DNA from 2 places in the Shinella sp. BE166 genome. Region 2 is predicted to be linked to the other one. Evidence: riboswitches for the same ligand, from Rfam matches in the RefSeq annotation. Region 2 holds a riboswitch; the other holds the start of a gene.
What was found. A riboswitch is a leader RNA that binds a small molecule or an ion and turns the genes downstream of it on or off. The one in region 2 is predicted to bind cobalamin.
Positions count from the first base shown of each region.

Region 1: another riboswitch for cobalamin. It lies ahead of J2Y63_RS19365 (aromatic ring-hydroxylating oxygenase subunit alpha); the one in region 2 lies ahead of bluB (5,6-dimethylbenzimidazole synthase).

Region 1 covers NZ_JBPEHL010000007.1:240,137-251,104, reverse strand. Annotated here, with positions in the region: gene J2Y63_RS19390 (DUF1217 domain-containing protein) at 1-268, shown strand, start outside; gene J2Y63_RS19385 (FAD-binding oxidoreductase) at 265-1,695, opposite strand; gene J2Y63_RS19380 (L-threonylcarbamoyladenylate synthase) at 1,706-2,680, opposite strand; gene J2Y63_RS19375 (diguanylate cyclase domain-containing protein) at 2,837-3,892, shown strand; gene J2Y63_RS19370 (DUF6656 family protein) at 3,889-4,494, opposite strand; cobalamin riboswitch at 4,795-5,024, shown strand; gene J2Y63_RS19365 (aromatic ring-hydroxylating oxygenase subunit alpha) at 5,133-6,377, shown strand; gene J2Y63_RS19360 (2Fe-2S iron-sulfur cluster-binding protein) at 6,379-7,476, shown strand; gene J2Y63_RS19355 (glycoside hydrolase family 25 protein) at 7,480-8,574, opposite strand; gene J2Y63_RS19350 (BA14K family protein) at 8,808-9,377, shown strand; gene J2Y63_RS19345 (acyl-CoA dehydrogenase) at 9,541-10,968, shown strand, end outside.
Region 2 covers NZ_JBPEHL010000006.1:212,120-223,087, forward strand. Annotated here, with positions in the region: gene J2Y63_RS17410 (TadE/TadG family type IV pilus assembly protein) at 1-260, opposite strand, end outside; gene J2Y63_RS17415 (DUF1003 domain-containing protein) at 397-927, opposite strand; gene J2Y63_RS17420 (LTA synthase family protein) at 973-2,907, opposite strand; gene J2Y63_RS17425 (NAD+ synthase) at 3,210-4,889, shown strand; gene J2Y63_RS17430 (hypothetical protein) at 4,892-5,218, shown strand; gene J2Y63_RS17435 (TolB family protein) at 5,233-6,060, shown strand; gene J2Y63_RS17440 (diguanylate cyclase domain-containing protein) at 6,191-7,702, shown strand; cobalamin riboswitch at 7,764-7,985, shown strand; gene bluB (5,6-dimethylbenzimidazole synthase) at 8,031-8,723, shown strand; gene J2Y63_RS17450 (DUF2865 domain-containing protein) at 8,716-9,819, opposite strand; gene J2Y63_RS17455 (phytanoyl-CoA dioxygenase family protein) at 10,115-10,968, shown strand, end outside.

The sequences.
Region 1 (10,968 bases), on a different contig from region 2:
CTTCAAGACGATCTACCAGCTTCCGGATGAAATCGGCAGCGCCGATATCGACGCCCAGGCCAGCATGATCGAGCGCTATCTGGAACTTGAGTATCTGCAGGACCCGGAGAAGGTCTCCAAGATGATCGTCAAGTTCGCCGTGCTCTACGACCTGGACAACCAGACCACCGTCGATCCGGCCCTGTCGGTGCTGAACGGCACCGGCTCCGCCGGCATCAGCGCCGACCTGATGATGTCGCTGGCACAACTGCGCACCGGCGGCTCCTAAACCTTGACGACCTTGCCGGGATTCATGATGCCGGCGGGGTCGAAGGAGCGTTTCACCCGTCGCATCAGGTCCATCTCGATCGGCTCGCGCACCGCGGCCAGTTCGTCCCGCTTCAGCTGGCCGATGCCGTGTTCGGCGGAAATCGAGCCGTTGTAGGAGAGCACGATGCCGTGCACGAGGTGGTTGATCTCGCTCCAGCGGTCGAGGAACGCCTGCTTGTCGGCGCCGACGGGCTGCGAGATGTTGTAGTGGATGTTGCCGTCGCCCATATGGCCGAAGGAGCAGATGCGCGCGCCCGGAATGGCCGCCATCACCGCCGCATCCGCCTCAGCCATGAAGGCCGGAATGGCCGAGACCGGCACGGAGACGTCGTGCTTGATCGAGCCGCCCTCGGGCTTTTGCGCCGGCGACATGTTTTCGCGCATGTGCCAGAGCGCCCGGCGCTGCTCCTCGCTCGAGGCAATCACCGCATCCTCCACCAGCCCCGCCTCGATGCCTTCGGACAGCAGCGATTCCATCATGCGCGTCGCCGTTTCCGCGGCATCCGAGGTCGAGATGTCGACCAGCACATACCAGTCGTGCGGGCTGGCGAGCGGATCGCGCACGCCGGGAATGTGGCGCGTGGTGAACTCGACGCCGAGACGCGGCATAAGTTCGAAGCCGGTAAGGGCATGGCCGCAGCGGCTGGAGGCGCGTTCGAAAAGGGTGAGCGCGTCCGCGACGGATTTCACCCCGGCAAAGGCCACCTCATGGCCGAGCGGCCTCGGAAAGAGCTTGAGAACCGCCCCTGTGATGACGCCGAGCGTGCCTTCCGCGCCGATAAAGAGGTCGCGCAGGTCGTAACCCGTATTGTCCTTCTTGAGGCGGCGCAGCCCGTTCCAGACCTCGCCGGTCGGCAGCACGACTTCCAGCCCGAGGCAGAGCTGGCGCATGTTGCCATAGGCGAGCACCGCGGTGCCGCCGGCATTGGTGGAAAGGTTGCCGCCGATCTGGCAGGAGCCTTCCGAGCCAAGCGACAGCGGAAACAGCCGGTCGACCGCCTCGGCCGCTTTCTGGATCTCCGCCAGCACCGCGCCGCCATCGGCGACGATGACATTGCCGACCGGATCGACATCGCGGATGCGGTTGAGGCGCGACAGCGACAGCACGACATCGGCTTCACCTTCGCGCGGCGCTGCACCGCCGACATGGCCGGTATTGCCGCCCTGGGGCACGATCGCCGTGCGTGTCTCGGTCGCGAGCGCAAGGATGGCGGAAACCTCGGCGACCGAACCGGGGCGCAGCACCAGCGGCGACGTGCCGTGGTAGAGCCCGCGGCTTTCGACGAGATAGGGCGCGATATCCCGGTCCTTGACAAGCGCATAGGCCGGGCCGGTGATGGCGGCGAAGCGGGCGATGAGATCGGGGGATAGCTTTGCCTGGACCATCGTGTTTCCTTTATCCGCGGGGTGCGGCGGCGCGCTGTAAACGGTCGTTGATCGCCTCGCCGAGGCCGGTCGAGGGGATCGGCGAAAAGGCGATGGCGGCAGCACCCGTCGCATCCGCCTGTTTCATATAGCCGAAGAGATTGGCGGCCGCCTCCGCGAGATCGCCGTCCGGGCTCAGATCCAGCACGAGCGTCGCGTCGGCCTCGCCGGGCAGCGGCGTGCCGCCGAAGCGGATCAGCACCTCGCCCGGCCGCACCTCGCGGGCATCGAGTCGCACGGGTGCATCGGGCGCATAATGCGAGGCGAGCATGCCCGGCGCCTCGATCGTCGCGCCGGCCTTGTCGTTGCGCAGCACCGGGCGGCCGGTAACGCGTTCGACCTCTGCGGCATCGAGCCCACCGGGGCGGAGCAGCCGGATCGTCTCGCCCTCGACCTTGAGGATGGTGGATTCGAGCCCCACGACGGCAGGCCCGGCATCCAGCACCAGCTCCAGCTTCGCGCCAAAATCCTCGGCGACATGACGGGCGGTGGTCGGGCTGATGCGCCCGGACGTATTGGCGCTCGGGGCCGCCAGCGGCCGGCCGAAGGCGGCGAGCAGCCGGCTCGAAAAACCCGTCGGTACGCGGATGCCGACGGTGTCCAGCCCGGCGCGGGCGAGTGGATGGATTGCGCTGTCCGGCCGGATCGGCAGCACCAGCGTCAGCGGGCCGGGCCAGAAGGCCTCGGCGATCTGCCGCGAGAGGGGATCGAAGATGGCATGCCGTTCCGCCATGGCTAGATCGGCCATGTGGCAGATCAGCGGATTGAAACGCGGCCGGCCCTTCATTTCATAGATGCGGGTGATGGCCAGCGGATTGGTGGCGTCGGCGGCGAGGCCATAGACCGTCTCGGTGGGAATGGCGACCGGCACGCCGCGGCTGAGCACCTCGCACGCCCGGGCAAGCCCTGCCTCCGGTTCCGTCCGCGTATCCACGATATCTGCCATCTCACCCTTCCGTCGCTCCCGGCCTCCTTTACCGTTCTTTGCCGCGAAATGCCAAGGGCCGGCGGTTTGCCTAAAATGCAAGCGACCCGATTAGAGCCACCGAAAGCGGGCGCTGTTACGAAGGGGTGAAAAGTCCCGCACACAGGTCCCGCATTGATGGCTCACAAGAAATCCTCGACGACCGATATCGCGCTCCGCGTTGCAACGGCCATGAAGCAGATGGGCATCGACGGCCTGCCGCGCAATTACGAGCTGGTCTACGAGGCCTATGCCGGTGCCAACCCGGATCTGGTGCGCGATTTCATCGCGCTCGGCAAATACAAGACGCAGGCCGCCCTCGACGAACTCGGGCGCAAGTACCTGCCGCACCAGCATGAGGCGAGCGTGCTGCAACGCTCCGCCGGTGCGATCAGCAGCGAGATGGGCAATTTCATGGAGCTGCTCAGCCAGGAGCGCTCGTCGCTGTCCGACTACGGCCGCCTGATCGGCGAGGCCTCGCAGGTCATCCGCAGTGCGGCGGGCGAGGGCGCGCTCGGCTCGTCGCTCGAAGCTTTGCAGCGGGCGACCGAGCTGCGTGTCACCCACACGGCGGAAATGGCGGAAAAGGTCGCCGCGCAGTCGGCCGTCATGGACGGCATCCAGAAGGAGATGGCGGAGTTCGAGGTGATGAAATTCGTCGATCCGCCGACCAAGCTCGGCAACCGCCGCGCCTTCAACAAGGCGCTCGCCCGCATCTATTCCAATCCGGACCTGCCGATGCTGTGCGGCGTCGCCGTCGCGGAGGTCGATGCCGACCGTCGCTTCTCACCCGCGCAGATAGAAGCCCTGTCCGAGCATCTCGTGAGCTTTTACGGCGGGCTGATCCGCCAGGTCTTCCCGGCCGGCGAGCTTGCCGTGCGCATCGATGGCCTGCGTTTCGGCTTTCTGTTCCACACCGCCGACGAAAGCGAAGCGACGCGGCTGATCGACCTGCTGCGTGCCGCCTTCCAGACGATGGCGCTGCGCGATCCGCGCACCGGCCGCAACCTCGGCCACCTGACCCTTTCGGCCGGTGTCTGCATGTCGGACCGCGCCGACAGCGCGCTCGACCTGTCGTCCGCCTGCGAGCGGGCGCTTGCGGAGGCTAAGGGCGCGGGCGGTGATCTCGTGATCGTCTACGGCCGCGGTGATGAAGTGCCGGCTGGCAAGGAATGGCTGCTCTATCGGGCCTAGATCGCGCGGATGATCTTGCGGAGCGCCTCGTCGCGCGCGCCGAGCATCAGCACGTTCTTCATGGCAAGGGCCGGGTCGTCCGTGCGAAAAATCACGCCGTTGCCGCGCACTTTGCGATCGATCCGCAGGCGGCCTTCCTCCTCGCCCGGCACGATGGCGACGGCGAAATACATGCGGCCCGGCTTCTGCGAAATGCCGGCGAAGAACTGCTCCTCGTCGCCGATGTCGGCAAAGAAGTTCGCCATGTAGAAGGCCCATTGCACGCTCTCGAATTCGGCAAAGCGCGAATTGGCGACGGTGATGTGGCAATAGCCGAGATGCGGCGTGTTGGCGAGCGTGCGGTGGAAGATCAGCTTTGGAAACTGGATCGAGCGGTGGAAGCTGTTGATGCGGTCGTGGGTGACCGTGCCCGCCCGTTCGAGCTTGCGGCCCGTGCGCTCGGCCACCTCCTGGTAGGTGAGGTAGCGCTTCTCGCTCGGCAGCCAGTCGAGGTTGCGATCGATGCGGCCGGTGCGCAGGAATTCCGTGTGCACGGCGGATTTGGGCGGGTTCGCGCGCTTGTAGGCGACGGCGTCGTAATATCGGAACTTCGTCTGCTGCACCTGGCGAGCACCCCATCCTAGCGCCTTGATCGCTGGGAAGTTTATGCAAACGACGTTAAACAATCCTTTCCGGTCCGCTCCCCATTCCTCGCAGGCAAGGGCACCGGGTCGCAATATGACAAGAGTATGATCGTGGGCAGCAAACTGCCGAGGGGATGGGCACCCTGCCGCAAAGCTAGGCATATCACCCTGACATATATGCAGAAATCTTGCCGCCCCGCTTTTTAACCACGCAAAAATCCTGTCGCCAAATCATGATGGCATGTCGTTTTTCGACATGTCGCGCGACGATTCTTGCGGTTAGATAAGCACACTCAAGGTGCCACGCTCCCGAAAGGAGCCTGGAGAATTGGGAAGCCGGTTAAAATCCGGCGCTGCCCCCGCAACGGTGTTGGAGCAAGACGCGGCATACGTCACTGGACGGGAGGTCTGGGAAGGCGCCGCGACGGTTCGAAGAGGAATGACCCGACAAGGTCATGCCACGCAGAACGCTCCTCAGCCCGGAAACCAGCCTGGAGAAACGATCGTGACTGGCTGCGGCGGGCGGCTGGGAAGCGTGCATTCGGTGCGGTTCGCTGCCCGGATGCCGTCTTCTTCCGTGCGCCTCAGCCCCAATTTAGATTATCCGAGGATCCGGCATGGACATTCGCAGCGACGTGCTCCGCAAGCTCAAGAACCGGCGCGATGGCTACAGCCTCGAGCAGGCCTTCTACATCGACCCCGACCATTACAAGCTCGACATGGAGACGATCTGGTATCGCGACTGGCTGTTCATCGGCCATGATTGCGAGATCCCCAAGGCCGGCAATTATTTCACCGTCCAGGTCGGCGATTATCCCGTCGTCATCACGCGCGACCGCAAGGGCACGGTGCGCGCGCTGCACAATTCCTGTCGCCACCGCGGCTCGCGCGTCTGCAACCAGCAGAAGGGAACGTCGGCAAAACTCGTCTGTCCCTATCACCAGTGGACCTACGAACTCGACGGCTCGCTGCTCTTCGCCCGCCACATGGCGGAGGATTTCGACAAGACGCAGCACAGCCTGAAGCCGATCCACTGCGAGACCGTCGGCGGCTACATCTTCATCTGCCTGGCCGACCAGGCGCCGGATTTCTCCGCCTTCCGCAACCTGGTCGAGCCCTATCTCGCCCGCCATCGTCTCGGCGAAACCAAGGTCGCCTTCGAAAGCACGATCATCGAGAAGGGCAACTGGAAGCTCGTCTGGGAAAACAACCGCGAGTGCTACCACTGCGCCGCCAATCATCCGGAACTCTGCCGCACCTATCCGGAAGCCCCTAGCGCCACCGGCGTGCAGGGCGCCAAGGACGATCCGGTGATCGCCGAGCACTGGGCGAAGTGCGAGGCGGTGGGCCTGCCGAGCGAGTTCAGGATGTCGCCGACGGGCCAGTTCCGCGCCGCGCGCATGCCGCTCATCCAGGACGCCGAGAGCTACACCATGTCCGGTGCGCGCGCCGTCCAGCGCCCGCTGTCGAGCGATGTGCTGGAAAGCCATATCGGCACGCTGCTGCTCTTCCACTATCCGACGACGTGGAACCATGTGCTGGCCGACCACGCCATCACCTTCCGCGTCATCCCGCTCGGCCCCGAGCTGACGCAGGTCACCACCAAGTGGCTCGTCAACAAGGATGCGGTGGAAGGCATCGACTATCGCCTCGACGAGCTCACCCATGTCTGGACCGAGACCAACGACCAGGATCGTCGGATCGTCGAGGAAAATGCCTTCGGCATCCGCTCGCCCGCCTACCAGCCCGGCCCCTATTCGCCGGAGGACGAGGGCGGCGTCATGCAGTTCGTCGAATGGTACGCCAACTTCATGATCGAACGGCTCGACGGCGCCAAAAAGCCGCTCTCGCGGGTGGCCTGACATGACGGTCGCGAGCCATTTCCACCATTTCGACGAACTCCATCCGTGGAACGATCGCCAGCACCTGCTGGAATGCATCGCCGTGACGGCGGAGACGACGGATGTGATGACCTTCACCTTCCGCTCGGATCGCGACAACTGGTTCCGCTATCTGCCGGGCCAGTTCGTCACGCTGGAACTGCCGGTGGCGCCGGACGATCCGGTGATGCGCACCTATACGCTGTCCTCGACGCCCTCGCGCCCCTTCGCCGTCTCCGTGACGGTGAAGGTGCAGAAGAACTCGATCGGCACGCGCTGGATGTTCGACAACCTGCGCCCCGGCGTGAAGCTCAAGGCCTTCGGCCCGCTCGGCGATTTTTCCTTCGTGCGCTATCCGGCGGAAAAGTACCTGTTCATTTCGGCCGGCTCCGGCGTGACGCCGATGATGTCGATGACGCGTTGGATGTCTGACTGCGCGCCGCAGTCGGATGTCGCCTTCGTCACCTGCGCGCGCAAGCCGGAGGACCTGCTGTTCAAGGCGGAGCTCGAATGTCTCGCCGCCCACATGCCGAACCTCGCGCTCGGCTTCGTGGTCGAGGGCCACAATCCGCGCGACGGCTGGCATGGCCTGCGCGGCCGCATCGATGCCGCCCGCCTCTCGCTGCTCGCTCCGGACTTCCGCGACCGAACCGTCTTCTGCTGCGGCCCGGAACCGTTCATGCGCGGCGTGCGGGACATGCTGAAGGTCTGCGGCTTCAACATGGAACGCTACCACGAGGAGAGCTTCCAGCCGGCCGCTGCCCCCGCGCCCGAAGAGCTCGCCATTCGCGGCGGTGCGGGCGAAGTGGACGCCGAGGCGATCTCGACCGTCACCTTCACCATGGCCGGCAAGGACGCCAAATGCCCGCCCGGCCAGACCATCCTGCAAACCGCCCGCGCAGCCGGCGTGCGCATCGGCGCGGCCTGCGAGGGCGGCCTCTGCGGCACCTGCCGGGTCATGAAAGTCTCCGGCGAGGTCGACATGCGCCACAACGGCGGCATCCTCGACGACGAAATCGAGGAAGGCTACATCCTCGCCTGCTGCTCGCGGCCGATCGGGGATGTGTCGATCGAGGCGTAAAACTCAAAAATCCTGGTAATTCAACGGCGTCACGTCGACCACTCGCTGCCCAAGTGTCGCAGCCGCGGCGCCCTTGGCGGCGAGGCCGGCGCGGACTTCGGCGGTTACCGTTACAGGGAACGACGTCGTCGTGCCGGAGGCGAGCGTGACGGCGCCGGTCGTCTGTGCCTCGGCGCCGATGGAGGCTGCGGCCTCGACGGTCGCCTTCAGCGCGCCGCCGGTGGGGATGGAGGCGGTGAGCATCTGGTCCACGGGCTCGAAGGGTTTTTCCGGCACCAGGCCGCCGAAGGCCCAGGCTTTGCCGAGTGCGGCCTTGCTCATCGGCGCGACGTTGACGTCGATGTCGTTGAGTGCGCCCTTCACGCGGTAGGGGCAGCGGCGCTTCGAGCAATTGACGCCAGCGGAAAACTGCCAGAGCGCATAATTGTCCCAGTTGCCCATCGGGAAGGCGCCCTCGATGCCCGGCTTGTAGCGGGCATACCAGAGCGGCAGGCGCGACAGGATGCGATATTCGTCGCGATGGGCGGCGATGTAGCGTGCCGTCGAATGGTTGGTGTAGAGCACCGGATAGCGGCCCGTGCGCGTCTTTATATGGCCGGCAAAGACCTGCGCATCCGCAAGCGACATGTAGCTGTCCGGATCGATGCCCTCGATATCCAGCACCATCATCTCGTCGTCCTGCGGATTGGCATAATCGAGGAAGTGGTTGGCCTGATCGACCGGGTTGCCCGGCCGGGCGAGGTGATAGGCCCCCCAGAGCAGGCCCTTCGAGCGCGCGAGCAGCCGGCGGGTCTCATAGAGTTCGCGGCTCACCGCATATTTGCGCCACATGGTCTTACAGTGCGCCACCGTATCGCCGCTGTGCTCGCCCTTGCAGCTGTAGCTTTCCGGCAGGCCGTCGGAGGCCTTGGAGATGAAGCCGGCGATGCGCTTGTCGGACAGCATCTCTGACCAGTCGATCTCGTTCAGCTCATAGGCGTCGATGACGATGGCGTTTTCCGGCTTTCTCCACGGCTCCACATCGACCGCGCGGGCCGAAAAGGGCAGGGCCGCCAGCAGGATGAGGGCCGCCAGGCCGGAAAGATGCTTCGGGTTCATGGACGCTCCTGTTCGAATCCCGCGCCGGATCAAGCGAGCATGGTGAACGAGACATGGTTAACGGAGCGCTAATCCGCCCAAGGTTCCAGAACAAGGCTCCCGAATTTGTGACGAGCCGAGCCATTGAAACGCGCGCGGGAAGACCGCATATGGAACGAAAGGGACTCTCGTGCGTTTCGCGTTCAAATTGCCATTCGAGCAAATGCTGAAGGGCACGCCTAGGGAGAATTGTCATGAAGTTTATCAATAAAGTCCTTGCGGTGGCGATGTCGGCGCTTTTCGCCGCCACGCCGGTCGTGCCGGCAAGCGCCATGCCGCTTCCCGTCGCGAAGATCCAGACGACCGCCACCGAAGGTGGCACCTCGGTGCAGCTCGTGCGCGATCACAATCGCCGTATCTGGCGGCGCGGGGGGAGCACCTGGCGCGCTGAACGCTTTGACCGCGGCCGCAACTGGGGCAACGACCGTCGCTACTCCCGTGAGAGCCGCCGCTGGCGCGGCCGTGACCGTGATGTCGGCTGGCGTGGCGACCGCGGCTACCGCAACGGCTGGTATCGTGGCCACCGCGGCTACCGCTACCAGCGCAACGGCTATCGCTACCACAATGGCTTCTGGTTCCCGCTCGCCGCATTCGGCGTGGGCACCGTCATCGGCGGTGCGATCGCCAACGACCGCGGCTATGTCGGTGGTGGCGGCTCGCATGTAAACTGGTGCGCAAACCGCTACCGTTCGTATCGCGCCTACGACAACACGTACCAGCCCTATGGTGGCCCGCGTCGCCAGTGCATCTCGCCCTATAGCTAAGGGTTGATTTTAAAGTGCCGGACGGTCCCCCCGGCACAGTGAGCAGGCTGACCGGTCTAACCACCGGCCGGCCTGTTTCCGTTTGGGGATTTGAGTCGGAAAAGTTGACGTTTACGTAAAAATCAATAATCTGCCCGCCAGCACGTCGTGGAGGAGGATAGACATGTACAAGGCGCCGGTCGAGGAGATTGCGTTCACGCTAAAACATGTGGCGGGGCTGGCACCCGCGCTGGAGGGCGGTCATCTCGGCGACCTCACGGATGACCTCGTCGATGCGATCCTCTCCGAAGCCGGCCGTTTCGCCACCGAGGAGGTGGCCCCGCTCGCCGAGATCGGCGACAGGCAGGGCGCCCGCTTTGCCGACGGCGCGGTGAAAATGCCCGACGGCTGGCCGGCGCTCTACAAGGCCTGGGCGGAAGGTGGCTGGAACTCGCTGACCGCCTCTCCCGATTTCGGCGGGCAGGGGCTGCCGCACATGCTGCATGTCGCGGCGCTCGAAATGTGGAACAGCGGTTCGATGGCCTTCGCGATCGGCCCCACGCTGACGATCGGCGCGATCGAGGCGCTGACGGTGCACGGTTCCGACCACCTGAAATCCATCTATCTGCCGAAGATGGTCTCGGGCGAATGGATGGGCTCGATGAACCTGACCGAGCCTCACGCCGGTTCGGATCTCGGCGTCATGAAGACCCGTGCGGAACGGCGCGGCGACGGCACCTATCGCCTGTTCGGCCAGAAGATCTTCATCACCTATGGCGAACACGATTTTACCGACAATATCGTGCATCTCGTGCTCGCCCGCCTGCCGGATGCGCCGGCCGGCACGCGCGGCATCTCGCTCTTCCTGGTGCCGAAATTCCTGGTCAACGAGGATGGCTCGCTCGGCCCCCGCAACGATGCCTATTGTCATTCGATCGAACACAAGCTCGGCATCCACGCCTCGCCGACCTGCACCATGATCTATGGCGACGGTCGTTTTGGCGAGGAGGCCGGCGCGATCGGCTGGCTGGTGGGCGAGGAAAACCGCGGCCTCGCCTGCATGTTCACCATGATGAACAATGCCCGGCTTGCCGTCGGTATGCAGGGCGTGGCGATCGCGGAAGCCGCGACGCAGAAGGCGCTCGCCTATGCGAAGGACCGCACCCAGGGCAAGGCGCCCGGCTGGCAGGGGTCGGGCATGAGCCCGATCATCGAACACCCGGACGTCGCCCGCATGCTGCTGACCATGAAGGTGCTGACCCAGGGTGCGCGCGCCATCACCTATGCCTGCGCCCACGCCGTCGACCGCGCGCATGGCGAGGAGGCAAGACACTGGAGCGAGCGCGCCAGCCTGCTGACGCCCATCGCCAAGAGCTTTGCCACCGATGCCGGCGTCGACGTCTCCTCGCTCGGCGTGCAGGTGCATGGCGGCATGGGCTTCATCGAGGAGACGGGGGCTGCCCGCCTGTTCCGCGACGCCCGCATCGCGCCGATCTACGAGGGCACGAACGGCATCCAGGCGATCGACCTCGTCACGCGCAAACTGCCGCTGTCGGACGGCGCCCAGGTGCGCGGCTTCATCGCGGAACTGCGCGAGATTGCCGCCAAGGCT
Region 2 (10,968 bases):
GAGCGATTTATAAAGGAGTAATCAAACCGCGACGCTTCGAGATAGCGGTTTACCAGCGTGACCCGTTCCGTCGAATTAATACCCGCGACTGCCGTGCGGGCTGCATCGGCGGCGATCTGTTGCACGGAACTCGCGACGCTCAGGTAGATGCCGTAGGCAATGATCGTGAAGAGCACGAGAAAGAAGAGTGGCGCGATGATCGCAAACTCGATTGCCGACGTGCCAGCGCGATCCTTGCAAAGGCGGGACAGAGCATACATGACATCTCCTCCTTAGGATTGTGACGAGGCTGTCCGCATCCACCAATGGATGCTGAGGTCATGGTGCACCCTGAATCTTAAGTTCCCCTTTAGATTGCGCTGTTTTATTCTGAAGCACTTTTTGATTGTGCGCTATTTAGTTTCGCCCTTCTAATATGTTGTGCAAGCGCAGAACTTCGCGCTTGAGCCCTGCGATCTCGTCGATGAAGTGCGTATCAATCTTGTGGTGTAGAGCGATCAACTCGATCTCCGCCTTGAGGTTGACCTCGTAGTCCTTGGAGGCCTCGAAGCGGTCGCGGGCGGCCTGCCGGTTCTGCGACATCATGATGATCGGCGCCTGGATGGCCGCGAGCATGGACAGAACGAGGTTCAGGAAGATGAAGGGGTAGGGGTCGAAAGCGTCGCGCGTGAGCAGGATCGTATTGGAAACCGTCCAGACGACAAGGAAGATGAAAAAGCCGATGATGAAGCCCCACGAGCCGCCGATGCGGGCGATGTCGTCGGCTATGCGTTCGCCGAACGATTGTTTGGCTTCATAGGCGACGTTCCTGTCTTCCGACAGGATGCGGCCTTCGCGGGAGTGCAGCAGCACTTCCCGTTCGGTCTCGTCGAGTTCGCTGGCGGCTTTGCCGAAGAGGATCTGGGCGGCGTCGTCGAAGGGTCTCATGGCCGGGCTCCGGAGAAGGGAATCGGAGCCCTAGCCTAGCGCTGTTTAGAAGCCCGCCGCCATCAGTTCCGCATGGGAATTGAAGAAGCGTTCGAGACCGTACTGCTTGCCGAACATGATGTCGTGCTGCAGGAAGCGGAAGTCGCGTACCAGCGGGTCGATCGTCTTCTTGCGCGCCCAGCCTGCCGTGCCGTTGCCCTTGGCGTCGATCAGCATGTAGCGGTCGATGACGCGCAGCTTGTCGTGCACCGCGCCTAGGAAGCCGGTGTAGTAGGGATGCTCGAAGCCGGCTTCCTTGAGGATGTAGTAGGACAGGAAGGCCGGGCTGATCGTGCCGATCTCCTTTTCCGTGCCGGTCTTGTTCGACCAGATGACGAGCGGCGTTTCGTGCTCCTTCTGCATCTGCTCGGGCGAGCCCTTGCGCGATGCGGTGATGCCCCTCATGTAGCCGGAGTTCTGGTAGACCGTGTTGAGCGGCGGCAAGTGATCGCCGAAGACGACGATGATCGTCTCGCGATCGCGCGTCTTCGCCCAGTCCATCAACATCTTCAGGCTCTGGTCCGCTTCCTTCACGCCCTGGGCGTAGCTGGCGAGCATGCGGTTGTCGCGCGCATCGAGCTTGCCGTCCACGGCGATGTCGGTCTTCGCATAGCGCCCGTCGTCATAGGGGCCGTGGCCCTGGAGCGTGACGGTGAAAAAGAAGAACGGGTCTTCCTGCGCATCCGCCTGGCGGATGATTTCCTTGGTCAGCGCCTCGTCCGAGGTGAAGTTGCCGCGTTTTGCAAGCGGCGGCATCTTGTCGACGTCCTTGAAGGTCTGGAAGCCGAAGGCCTTGTAGACGCTGGAGCGGTTCCAGAACCAGCCGGAGAACGGATGGATGGCGCGCGCCGTGTAGCCTTCCGCCCGGAAGAAGGTGGCAAGCGACGGGATCGGCTTGCGCACATATTGCTGGTAGGGAATGCTGCCCGTTGGCAGGAAGGCATTGGAGAAGCCGGTCAGCGCCTCGAACTCGACATTGGCGGTGAGGCCGCCGAATTCCGGCGAGAAGACGTTGCCGCTCTGGCTTTCGCGGATCACCGGCATCGGGTCGGCCGAGAGTTTCACGCTCTGGATGCGCGTCGGATCCCACAGCGATTCACTCATCACCACAATGACATCGGGCTTGGAGCGGTGCGTGGTGCCGGCCGGCAGCGGCTTCGACGGGATCTTGTCGATCGCATCGACCATGTAGCCGGACGGGGCCTGGACGTTGGCCATCGGCAGGTTGATGGCAAAGGCCATGACGAAGCCGTTGTGGCGATAGTTCTCCGCCTGGTCCCACATGATCGGGAAAACCTTCAGCCGGTCACGGACCCAGGAGAATTCGTTATAGTCCATGATGGAAACGAAGCCGGCGATGAGCGGCAGCGCGACGGCAAGCCGCGTCAGGCGCTCCTTCTTCGTCAGCGGCCGGAAGCGGCGCCAGGCGAAGACCCACAGGCTGATGAGGGCGACGACGGACGCGACGACGGCCAGCGCGAGCGCGGCGGCCGTCCACGGCCGGTCCTGCACCAGCACCGGCATCAGCTCCATGATCTGGCGCCCGAAGAGCAGGTCGGTCGGATAAAGCGGGTCGGTCAGAAAGACTTGTTTCTGCTGCGAAATGACGCCCATCAGCACGACGAGCGGCGAGACGAGCAGCACGGCCTTGTGCTGCCGGCCGATAAGCGCATCGATGGCGAGGTAGAGCAGGAAGAACACGCCCGTGGTGGTCCAGGCGGGCTGTTCGGGGTTGGTGAAATAGAGCCAGGTCTGGTCGACGGAGCCGCGCGTGATAAGCTCGACGGCAACGACGGTCAGAAGGGCGAGAAGCAGGGAAACGGCGAGCGAACGCAGGACCGCCAGCGCCTTGATATGACGCGCGAAAAAGCCTGCCTCAACGGCAAGGCCTTCGGCGGCTTCGATAGCCACGGCGGTGGGAGTGAACAGGGCCAAGGCCATCTCCAAACTTCATAAAACTTTCGTACCATTGTCATATGGATGTCATCTTGAACAGGAGATGAACGGTTTCTGCAACGTTCATCCAATGCTTTGGTTCCCCCTGTTGCACTGCGGCAATGTTCGGCGCGAGACGCTGAAAAACCGGGGCTTGCGGCGAAAGCGCGCGCAAACCGCACGCAAACCCCACCGGCCTTCATTCCCAAAGCGCCCGTCATGCTCTAAAGAGCTTGTCGACCGTTCGAGAGTGCGGCAGCGAGGCGCGGCCGCAGGATCGGACACCATGAGGAAACGGGTCCGCAGACATGACTTCCGAGACTGAAAAGGCGACGCTGCGCATCGCTATTGCGCAATTGAACCCGACCGTCGGCGACGTTGCCGGCAATCTCGCCAAGGCGCGCGCCGCGCGCGAGGACGCCGCCCGCCAGGGCGCCGACCTGCTGCTTCTGACGGAGCTCTTTATTTCCGGCTATCCGCCGGAAGACCTCGTGCTGAAACCCGCCTTCCTGAAGGCCTGCCGCCGCGCGGTGGATGACCTCGCCAATGACACCGCCGACGGCGGCCCCGGCGTCATCATCGGCTTTCCCCGGCAGGACGAGACCGGACGCTACAACGCCGTCGCCGTGCTCGACGGCGGCAAGGTGATCGCGGTGCGCGACAAGGTGGACCTGCCGAACTACGGCGAGTTCGACGAAAAGCGCGTCTTCGACCAGGGCGCTATGCCTGGGCCGGTCAATTTCCGCGGCGTGCGCCTCGGCATCCCGATCTGCGAGGATATCTGGGGCGAACTCGGCGTTTGCGAGACTCTGGCCGAAAGCGGCGCCGAAATCCTGTTGTCGCCGAACGGTTCGCCCTATTATCGCGCCAAGGTCGACGTGCGCCACCAGGTGGTGCTGAAGCAGGTCATCGAGACCGGGCTGCCGCTCATCTACGCCAACCAGCTCGGCGGCCAGGACGAACTGGTGTTCGATGGCGCGAGCTTCGCCTTCAACACGGACAAGTCGCTCGCCTTCCAGATGAGCCAGTTCGAGGAAACGATCGCGCTCACCACCTGGAAGAAGCGCGGCGACGGCTGGGTCTGCGACGGCGGGCCGATGTCGCGCATTCCCGAGCACGAGGAGGCGGATTACCGTGCCTGCCTGCTCGGCTTCCGCGATTACGTCAACAAGAACGGCTTCAAGAACGTCGTGCTCGGCCTGTCCGGCGGCATCGACTCGGCGATCTGCGCGGCCATCGCCGTGGATGCGTTGGGCGAGGAGCGGGTGCGCTGCATCATGCTGCCCTACCGCTATACCTCGAAGGATTCGCTAAAGGACGCGGCCGATTGCGCCAAGCTGCTCGGCTGCCGCTATGACATCGTGCCGATCGAGGCGCCGGTGAGCGGCTTCCTCTCCTCGCTTTCGGAACTTTTCGAAGGCACGGAAGAGGGCATCACGGAAGAAAACCTGCAGAGCCGCACGCGCGGCACGATCCTCATGGCCGTCTCCAACAAGTTCGGCTCGATGGTCGTCACCACCGGCAACAAGTCGGAAATGTCGGTCGGTTACGCCACGCTCTACGGTGACATGAACGGTGGCTTCAATCCCATCAAGGACCTTTACAAGATGCAGGTCTACGCGCTGTCGCGCTGGCGCAACGAACATACGCCGCCGGGTGCGCTCGGCCCGACGGGCGAGGTGATCCCGAAGAACATCATCGACAAGGCGCCGTCGGCCGAGCTGCGCCCCAACCAGACCGACCAGGATTCGCTGCCGCCCTATCCGGTGCTCGACGACATCCTCGAATGCCTCGTCGAAAAGGAGATGAGCACCGAGGAGATCGTCTCGCACGGCCATGACGTGGCGACGGTGCATCGCATCGAGCACCTGCTCTACATCGCCGAATACAAGCGCCGCCAGTCGGCGCCGGGCGTGAAGATCACCAAGAAGAACTTCGGCCGCGACCGCCGCTACCCGATCACCAACCGGTTCCGGGATCGGGGCTGAACATGGAGGCGCGCTCCAGCGAGCCGGGCGGTGATGAAAACCGCCCGGATTTCACGACGGAGGAAATCAGGCTCATCCGGTTGTGGTCGCTGAGCGACATGTCGGCCGGCCGGCAGGTTTCGGCGCAGGTCGCCTATTTCGCAACACCGGCAGTGTTCGGCATCTACGGCCTTGCGACCGGCAGCCTTGTCATCGTCGGCGTGGCCTTTACCTGCATCCTTTTGTTGTTGGTCTGGGGTTTCGTTTCGACTTGGCGCGACCAGAGCAATGTCGTGCTGATGCAATCGATCTGCCGGAAGCTGTTGCCGGCGGTGGATGAGCAGCGATAACGGCAGGAGAAATCATGCGCAGTTCCGTCGAAATCCACAACATTGTCACCGGCGAAACGCGGATTGTCTGGCAGACGGAGCGGCTTGTCGAGGCGCCGAATTTTTCGCGGGATGGGCGTTTCCTGGTCATCAACGGTGACGGGTCGCTGTATCGCCTTTCAGTCGACGGCGGCGAACCGGTGCAGATCGACACCGGGTTTGCAACGCTTTGCAACAACGATCATGGGCTTTCGCCCGATGGCACGTTGCTGGCGATCAGCGACAAGGTGGAATTCGGCAAGTCGGCGATCTATGTGCTGCCGGCGGAAGGCGGGACGCCGCGGCTGGTGACTCCGAACCTGCCGTCCTATTGGCATGGCTGGTCGCCGGATGGGGCGACGTTCGCCTATTGCGGCATCCGCGACGATCTCTTCGATATCTACACGATCCCGGTCGCCGGCGGCGAGGAGCGTCGGCTGACATTTGGCGAGGGGCGCAATGACGGGCCGGATTATTCGGCGGATGGCGACTGGATCTATTTCAATTCCAGCCGCACCGGCCGCATGCAGATCTGGCGGGTGCGGCCAAATGGCAGCGAGCCGACGCGCATCACCGACAGCCCCTATGGCGACTGGTTCCCGCATCCTTCGCCCGATGGCCGGCACTTGCTGGTGCTTTCCTATGATGGCGATGTCTTCGACCATCCGCGCGATCTTAGCGTGCGCCTGCGCCTGATGGACATGGATGGCGGCAATGCGCGCGTCCTTTTCGAGCTTTTCGGCGGGCAGGGCACGATGAACGTGCCGAACTGGGCGCCGGACGGCGAAAAATTCGCCTTCGTGCGCTACGCGCCGGCCGCCTGATCTCCCGATATCCGGTGAGCGCAAGTTAAGTTTTTGCTCACCAGCCCGCTTAAGCGATTTTTGCCGTCTTGCCTGTAGCCTTTGTTCAACAATGTCCGGAAAACCGGGCGGGGGACAGGCAGGGGCAGAGATGACGAGCAAAGCGGAAGAAAGCCGCGCGACACGGCGACGCGGTGTTGGTTTGGTGATCCGGACGGCGGCCGTGATGATCGTGCTGCTGTTCGGCGCCGCCAATTACCTCGTGCTCGATTACGCGATCGAGCGGGCCGACAGTTTCGTTGCCGAGACCGAGCGCACGCTGGTGCGCAACGAGTTCGGCCACCAGATCGACCAGGTCGTGCAGTACCAGAGCCAGCTTTCCTTCTGGGACAAGAGCTTCAACGAACTGGCCGATGGCATGCCGGGCGACGCCTTCGTGCGGGACCAGCTGCGTGACTGGATGTGGTCCGACTTCGGTTTCTCCTGGATGATCTTCGCTTCGCCGGACGGCGAAAAGGTGCTCGGCGTTTATCGCGGGGAAAAGGTTTCCGAGAGCAAGGCGCGCGAAAAGCTGCATTGGGTGAGCGATCTCACCCACAAGGCCGAGCGCAAGTATCGTGAGGCGCTCTCGCCGGACCGCGGCGGCTGGCAGGTGGCGCGCGCGAAGGAGGATCCCGACCTCCTGACCCCGGCGCTGCCGGAAATCCATGTCACCGGCATGCGCCTCATCGACCGCGTCATGAGCATCGTCGTCGTGCAGGCCGTCGTTCCGAAGTCGCTCTATATCCCGGCCCACCGGCTGGAGCCGACACTGCTCATCACCGTCAAGCCGGTCTCGAAAAAGATGCTGGCGAACACCGAGCGACGACTCGGCGTGCACGATCTCGGCTTTACCCCCATCGTGACGCAGGAGCCGGGGCTGGTAATGACGCCGGTCGGCGCCGATGCCTACAATCCCATGGTCGCCTCCTGGCGGCCGAATATGCCGGGCTCCTTCGTCTGGCGCTCGGCGCTGCCGCAGATCGCGATGTTCGTGCTGGTCTTCGCCGGCGTCATGCTCTTCGTCACGCTGCGCTTCTCTGCCCTCATCAAGGCGCTCCAGCGCAGCGAGGCGAAAAACGCCTTCCTCGCGCGGCATGACACGCTGACGGGGCTGAAGAACCGCAGCGGCTTCGACGAGGAGGTGCGCCGCGCCATCCGCAGGGGCGAGACCAAGCCCTTCGCCATTCTCGCGCTCGACCTCGACAAGTTCAAGGCGGTCAACGACCGGCATGGCCATGCGGCCGGTGACGCCGTGCTCCAGGCCGTCGCCCGGCGGTTTTCCGATCGTATCGGCAAGCAGGGCTGTGTCGCCCGCCTCGGCGGCGACGAATTCTCCGTGCTCCTCACCGGCGAGCGAAGCCACGAGGCTCTGCTGGAGCTTGCCGGCAGCCTCGTGCGCGATACGCAGGTGCCGATCGCCTATGACGGCCAGTTGCTGGTCATCGGCGGCAGCGCCGGGATCGCGCAGTTCCCGCAGCACGGCGGCTCCGTGCATGACGTGATGGTGATGGCGGATGCTGCGCTCTACGCCGCCAAGAACGCCGGCCGAAACCGCGCCGTCCATGCGGATCATGTCGGCCAGGAGATGATTATCGAGGCCGGCGAGGCGCGCGCGGCCTGATATAGGGCGCTGACAGGCCGGTGCGCGGCGCGGGCAGGCTTGATCGCGCCGCCAAGCCATGCGCATATCGTTTCCGTCAGGTGCCTGCGTTTCGCAGGAGAATCGGGAATCCGGTGCGGGCGAGAGCCTCAAGTCCGGAACGTGCCCAGCGCTGTGACGGGGATGGTTCGCACCGTAAAAGCTTGAATCGATTCAGGCTTTTGCCACTGGTTGTTCAACCGGGAAGGCAGGTGCGGGGCGCGTGACCCGAAGTCAGAAGACCGGCCTGGCAAGATTGACCGAACCGCGCGGACGGCGGAAGGTTGTGCGCATTGTTGGGGAGATGACGATGCGAGCCGAACCGTGCGACCGTCTGGTCGGGGCGGGCGCCTTTTCCAGCGAGGACAAGGCCGCCGTCTACCATGCCATCGAAACGCGCCGCGACGTGCGCGACCAGTTTCTGCCCGATCCCTTGCCGAACGATCTCGTGGGCCGCCTGCTGCACGCCGCCCACAGCGCGCCCTCGGTCGGCTTCATGCAGCCGTGGAATTTTCTGCTGGTGCGCAGCGAGGCGACCCGGCGCGCGGTGCATGCCGCCTTCCTGAAGGCGAATGCGGAAGCGGCGGCGATGTTCGACGGCGACCGCCAGACGCAGTATCGTGCGTTGAAACTCGAAGGCATCCTGAAGGCGCCGCTGTCGATCTGCGTCACCTGCGACCCGACGCGCGGCGGGACCGTCGTTCTGGGGCGCACGCACAATCCGCGCATGGATGTCTATTCCACGGTCTGTGCGGTGCAGAACCTCTGGCTTGCGGCGCGGGCGGAAGGGGTGGGCGTCGGCTGGGTCAGCATCTTCCACGACAGCGACATCCGAAACATCCTCGGCATTCCAGACCATGTCGAGATCGTCGCCTGGCTCTGCGTCGGCCTGGTCGACCGCCTCTATGCCGAGCCGGAGCTTGCGGTGAAGGGATGGCGGCAGCGCCTGCCGCTGGAGGACCTGGTGTTTGAGGAGCGCTGGCCGGACGCGGGCGTCAGTTGACGCCGGCATCGGCCGGGCGGCCGAGGTCGATGGCGGATTCGTTGGCCGGCAGGAAAACCGGACCGACCGTGCGCACCTTGCTCTTCGCCGGGTCGTAGTCGCGTTCCTCGACCTTCACCGGCAGCTTGGCCGGCGTCTCGTCCTTCTTCGGCAGCGTGTGGATGGTGGTGATCGAGCCGCCTTGCTCGTCGCTATCCCTGCCGGTGTTCGCTGTCTCGTTGCCCTTCAGCGCCTTCTCGCGCTTGATCATCTCTTGGTAATAGGCCGAGAGGTTGCAGCCGCAGGCGCCGGGCTTGGAGAGGTCGCGCGTGCGATAGGAGAAGGCGTTCGGCATTTCGTAATAGGGCCGGCCGGTGACCGTTGAGGTCATCTGGTCCGTCTCCTGGCCGTTCGTCATCGACTGGTAGAACAGTTCGGTCTGCGTCTCGGGGCACATCATCGCGCAAACCTGCTGGTCGCGGCGGAAATCGAGCGGGGTTGCGCCCGACGAGATCGGGAAGAAGCCGCCGTCGCAGGTGCGCACGCAGACGGTGCGCAGGTTGCCATGGCCGGAGCCGCCGCCGAGCGAGCGCAGTTGCAGGCGCTCGCTGCCCTCCGGCGTGGTGCCGAGCGGGAGCGTGCGTTTTTCATCGAGCGTGCGCAGCGTTTCGGTCGCCGCAATCGGCACCACCTTCGCTTCGTCATTGCAGCCGTTGCTTGCGAGCAGCGCGGTCAGGCGGGTGCGCTTGCCCTGCGACGAGGTGCCGCCGGCAAATTCGCGGCGCTTCTTGTCAAGGATGTCGAGGTTGCGCTCCATCTTGCCGATGACCGTCGAGAGCGTGTCGCAGGCCGCCGCATTGGCGCCGCCGACGACGATGATGCTGCCGCCCGAGCAGCCGAGCCGGCGCTGGTCGCTCTTGGCCTTGCGAAGCTGGATGTTCTGGCGGGCGATGGCACCGGCATATTTGCGCGCGCTCGCCGTATCGACCACCACCTTGGGCAGGTTCGCAAGCTCCGCCTGGATCTGCTCGCACACCGCCGCTGCCGCCGTGCCGCCTGAAAACAGAAGCGGTAAGCCGGTCGCAACGGCAAACAGAAGGCGGCTCAAACCTTTCAAATTGACGATCCTGTGAAACTGTCGGGGCCGCGATCCGGCCGCATAAGCATATCCTATCATAGGCTGCATGAAGGGAAGCGCAACGTGCTCCCGCATTTGTGATTAATGCGCGCGGGAAAATATGAGTTGCGTATTCATCTTTTTGCCTGCTGCCCGCAATTGATCTCGTCGGGGGCTTGGTGTAGCACTCTGCGCACATACAACAGCCGGTTATGCGCCCTTCGCCGCGCAGCCGCCGTTCGGCGGAAGACCGGCCCTTCACAGGCAGGTGAACATGCGGATTTCGTCAGTTTTGTTGAGCCCATTCTACGCGCTCCAGCTCGCATCCGGCGCAAAATCCTTCGCCGACAATCCCGTCATCGGCAGCAAATGGCTGAACCGCAAGGGATTGCACGAGAAGCGCGTCTCGCTCGCCATGCGCATAGCGGCCTGGCGCCGCACCAAGCTGGAAAAGCTCGTTGCCCCGGAATACCGCCGGCAATATGCCGAAAACGGCTTCGTGAAGATCGAAGACTTTCTGTCGCCCGAGGTTTTTGCCGCTGTCACCCGCGAGATCGCCGAGCGCGATTTCGAGCGTTACGACATGCTGCAGGGCGAGACCGTCACCCGCCGCGCCATCATCGACGACAGCGATCTGGAAAGCCTGCCGGGCTTCAAGGCCGCGCGCAACGATCCGCGCGTGACCAATCTGCTGCGCTACGTTTCCTCACATGACGGCCAGCCGCTGCTCGTCGTGCAGGTGGTGATGGCGCTGCCGTCGGTCGTCACGCAGGGCTCGACGGACCCGCAGACAGCGCTGCACAGCGATACGTTCCAGCCGACCGCCAAGGCCTGGCTGTTCCTGCGCGATGTCGGCGAGGAAGACGGTCCGTTCTCCTATGTGCCGGGCTCGCACGAGATGACGCCGCAGCGCCTCGCCTGGGAGCGCCGCATCAGCGAGAACGCCGATTCCATCGAGAACAAATACTCCGCCCGCGGCTCGCTGCGCATCATGCCGGACGAGCTTTCGGCGCTGGGTTATGTCCAGCCGGTCAAGATGACGGTCAAGGCCAACACGCTGATCGTCGCCGATACGCATGGTTTCCATGCCCGCAGCCCGAGCTACAAGACGACGACGCGCATCGAGATCTACGGATCGCTGCGCCGCAA